DNA from 2 places in the Pseudomonas lalucatii genome. Region 1 is predicted to be linked to the other one. Evidence: predicted binding sites of a transcription regulator. Region 1 holds the regulator's gene; the other holds the start of a gene.
The links. Region 1 encodes sigma-54, which starts transcription at its own class of promoters, with help from an activator protein. Its sites were predicted from a motif close to ANTGGCATNNANNTTGCTNT; they were not measured.
Positions count from the first base shown of each region.

Region 1 (2,176 bases):
AGATCGCCCGCGCCCTGGCGACCGCGCCCAAGTTCATCCTGCTCGACGAACCCTTCGCCGGGGTCGACCCGATCTCGGTCGGCGACATCAAGCAGATCATCCACCACCTCAAGGCCAAGGGCATCGGTGTACTGATCACCGACCACAACGTCCGCGAGACCCTGGATATCTGCGAGACCGCCTACATCGTCAACGACGGCCAGCTGATCGCCGAGGGCGACGCCGACGCCATCCTGGCCAACCAGATGGTCAAAGAAGTCTACCTGGGCCACGAGTTCCGCCTGTAACAGCGGCTTTTCTCGACCGAACAGCAGCTCGCGCTAGGCAAACCGCTCGGGAGTAGGCATATAATTTGCTTCCTTGTGGCGCCGCGGCGCCCTGTAGTGGATCGCGCACAGACGCCGGTATAGAAGGTCTGCAATGAAACCATCGCTAGTCCTGAAAATGGGCCAGCAGCTGACGATGACCCCGCAGCTGCAACAGGCCATTCGCCTACTTCAACTGTCCACCCTGGATCTGCAGCAGGAGATCCAGGAGGCCTTGGAGTCCAACCCGATGCTCGAGCGCCAGGAAGAAGGCGACGACTTCGACAACTCCGACCCCATGGCCGACGGCGCCGACAACCCGACGAGCGCCGACAAGCAGGAAGATCCCTACAAGGACGCCAGCTACCAGGAGACCACCCAGAGCGTGGACAACCTGGAAGAAGGCGAGTGGAACGAGCGCATCCCCAACGAGCTGCCGGTCGACACCGCCTGGGAAGACGTCTACCAGACCAGCGCCAGCAGCCTGCCGAGCAACGACGACGACGAGTGGGACTTCACCACTCGCACCTCCAGCGGCGAGAGCCTGCAGAGCCACCTGCTCTGGCAACTCAACCTGGCGCCGATGTCCGACAAGGACCGCCTGATCGCCACCACCCTGATCGACTGCATCAACGAACAGGGCTATCTGGAAGAGAGCCTCGAGGAAGTGGTCGAGGCCTTCGACCCGGAGCTGGACATCGAGCAGGACGAAGTGGAGGCGGTGCTGCACCGCATCCAGCAATTCGAACCGGCCGGCGTGGCCGCCCGCGATCTGCGCGAATGCCTGCTGCTGCAACTGCGCCAGCTGCCGCCCAAGTCGCCCTGGCTGAGCGAGGCCCAGCGCCTGGCCGGCGACTACCTCGACCTGCTCGGCAGCCGCGACTACAGCCAGCTGATGCGTCGCATGAAGCTCAAGGAAGACGAGCTGCGCCAGGTCATCGAGCTGATCCAGAGCCTCAACCCGCGCCCCGGCTCGCAGATCCAGTCCGGCGAGCCGGAGTACGTGGTGCCCGACGTCATAGTGCGCAAGCACAACGAGCGCTGGCTGGTCGAGCTGAACCAGGAGGCCATGCCCCGCCTGCGGGTCAACCCGCAGTACGCCGGCTTCGTCAAGCGCGCCGACTCCAGCGCCGACAACACCTTCATGCGCAACCAGCTGCAGGAGGCGCGCTGGTTCATCAAGAGCCTGCAGAGCCGCAACGAGACGCTGATGAAGGTCGCCACCCAGATCGTCGAGCACCAGCGCGGCTTCCTCGACTACGGCGACGAGGCGATGAAACCCCTGGTGCTGCACGACATCGCCGAAGCCGTGGGCATGCACGAGTCGACCATCTCGCGGGTCACCACGCAGAAGTTCATGCACACCCCGCGCGGCATCTACGAGCTGAAATACTTCTTCTCCAGCCACGTCAGCACCGCCGAGGGCGGCGAGTGCTCCTCCACCGCCATCCGCGCGATCATCAAGAAACTGGTGGCCGCGGAAAATGCGAAAAAGCCATTGAGCGACAGCAAGATCGCTGGTTTACTGGAGGCACAGGGCATTCAAGTGGCCCGCCGCACGGTCGCCAAATACCGTGAATCCCTCGGTATCGCGCCCTCCAGTGAGCGCAAGCGGTTGATGTAAGGCGGCACCCAAAGGAAGATCGGTCAACACACGACACAGCTCGACTCGCGACGCCCCCGAAAGAAGCCATACTGGCGCGTCAGGGGGCGACCACGCCAAGTGCGGTGTACCAGGTCTTCCATGCCAAGGTGTTCCCGCGGCAGGCCGCCGATAGCCTGCCTCTTACACACGGCAACAAGGAGAAAGCGGTATGCAAGTCAACATCAGTGGACATCAGCTGGATGTGACCGACGCCCTGCGCGACTAC
Region 1 is NZ_JADPMV010000002.1:1,013,173-1,015,348, forward strand. It holds gene lptB (LPS export ABC transporter ATP-binding protein) at 1-287, shown strand, start outside; gene I0D00_RS18185 (RNA polymerase factor sigma-54) at 421-1,929, shown strand; gene hpf (ribosome hibernation-promoting factor, HPF/YfiA family) at 2,120-2,176, shown strand, end outside.

Region 2 (2,176 bases), 810 kb from region 1:
GTCTGCGGATCTGGTCGGCGGCCTGTTCCTCCGGCCAGGAGCCCTATTCCCTGTCGATGAGCATCGATGAGTTCGAGAGGACCAACATAGGTCAGCTCAAGGCCGGGGTGCAGATCGTCGCAACCGACCTGTCGCCCTCGATGCTGGCCAACTGCAAGTCCGGTGAGTACGACAGCCTGGCGATGGGGCGGGGCCTGTCCCAGGAGCGTCTGCAGCGCTACTTCGACCCGAAAGGGCCGGGGCGTTGGGTGATCAAGCCGGCCGTCAGGAGCCGCGTCGAGTTTCGCCCGCTGAACCTGCTGGACAGCTACGCCAGTCTCGGCAAGTTCGACATCGTGTTCTGCCGCAACGTGCTGATCTACTTCTCCGCCGAGGTGAAGAAGGACATCCTCACGCGTATCCACGCCATGCTGAAGCCTGGCGGCTACCTGTTTCTCGGTGCCTCGGAGGCGCTCAACGGCCTGCCGGAGCGTTACCAGATGGTGCAGTGCAGCCCGGGAATCATCTACAAGGCGAAGTGAACGCGCCGTTGCGCGCGACTCGAGCGAGAACGGGAGGCCAGCGGCCTCCCGTTTTTCGTTGCGGCGGCGGCAAGCGCCGGGGCGAATTGCCGCCTTGCTTGCCAGGAGGCGGAAAGGCTTTGCCGCTCAGGCCTTAGGTGAAGCCGGACAACTTAATAAGTCATTGAAATAAAACGAATTTATTTGTTGGCACGCACCTTGCTGTATGTCTTGCACGGACAACAGGTAAGCCATACGGCAAGGGTTCCTGACCATGAGCATCAGCTTCGACAGCGCACTCGGCATCCATGAAAAAACCCTCGGCTTTCGCGCCCAGCGTGCCGAGGTGTTGGCCAACAACATGGCCAACGCCGATACGCCCAACTACAAGGCTCGCGACCTGGATTTCGCCGCGGTACTGGCCGAGCAGAGCGCCAAGACTCAGCGTGGCGCTGTGGGGCTGAGCCGTACCGACAGCCGGCATATCGCCGCCGAGGGCCTGAGCATGGGCGATGCCAGCCTGGTCTACCGTACCCCGTTGCATGCCTCCATCGACCAGAACACCGTCGATCCTCAGATCGAGCAGTCCAACTACGCGGAAAACGCGGTGAACTTCCAGGCCAGCTTCACCTTCCTCAACAGCAAGTTCAAAGGGCTGGTCAGCGCCCTGCGCGGCGATTAAAGGAGTCCGAGCCATGTCACTCGCCAGTGTCTTCAATATCGCCGGAACCGGCATGAGCGCCCAGAGCACTCGGTTGAACACCATCTCCAGCAACATCGCCAACGCCGAGACGGTGTCGTCGAGCATCGAGCAGACCTACCGTGCGCGCCATCCGGTGTTCGCCACCATGTTCCAGCAGTCGCTGGATGGCGACCGCGGCTCGCTGTTCGCCGAGCAGGAGCAGGCCGGTGCCGGTGTGCAGGTGCTGGGCATAGTCGAGGATCAGAGCAGCCTGGTGCCGCGCTACGAGCCGACCCATCCGGCCGCCGATGAGAACGGCTATGTCTACTACCCCAACGTCAACGTGGTCGAGGAAATGGCCGACATGATCTCGGCCAGTCGGGCCTTCCAGACCAACGTGGAAATGATGAACACCGCCAAGCAGATGATGCAGCGTGTACTGACCCTGGGTCAGTGAGCCGCCAGCGAGGAGTGAAGCATGAGCAGCGTCAGTGGTGTCAGTTCCGCACTGGATCAGTACCAGATCCAGAACAACAGCTCGACCAACAAGGAGCTGGGCAAGAATGAGTTCCTCAACCTGCTGGTTGCCCAGCTGAACAACCAGAACCCGCTGGAGCCCCAGGGCAACGGCGAGTTCATCGCCCAGTTGGCCCAGTTCAGTACGGTGGAAGGGGTGGAGAAGCTCAATACCAGCATGAGTTCGCTGTTGTCCGGCTACCAGTCGTCCCAGGCCTTGCAGGCTTCCTCTCTGGTCGGGCGCAAGGTGATAGTGCCGACCGACAAGGCGGTGGTCGACACCAGCGAGAGCTTCAAGGCCAGCCTGGTGCTGCCGACCACTAGCAGCAACGTCTACGTCAACGTGTACGACAGTGCGGGCACCGCGGTGAACCGGATCAACCTGGGGCCGCAATCTGCCGGCAATGTCAGCTTCATCTGGGACGGCAAGGACGCCGGCGGCAATCTGTTGCCGCCCGGTGCCTACAAGTTCGAGGCG
Region 2 is NZ_JADPMV010000002.1:201,413-203,588, reverse strand. It holds gene cheR (protein-glutamate O-methyltransferase CheR) at 1-521, shown strand, start outside; gene flgB (flagellar basal body rod protein FlgB) at 775-1,182, shown strand; gene flgC (flagellar basal body rod protein FlgC) at 1,196-1,639, shown strand; gene flgD (flagellar hook assembly protein FlgD) at 1,661-2,176, shown strand, end outside.
Region 2: the regulator sigma-54 is predicted to act here: its motif matches at 707-726, upstream of flgB (flagellar basal body rod protein FlgB).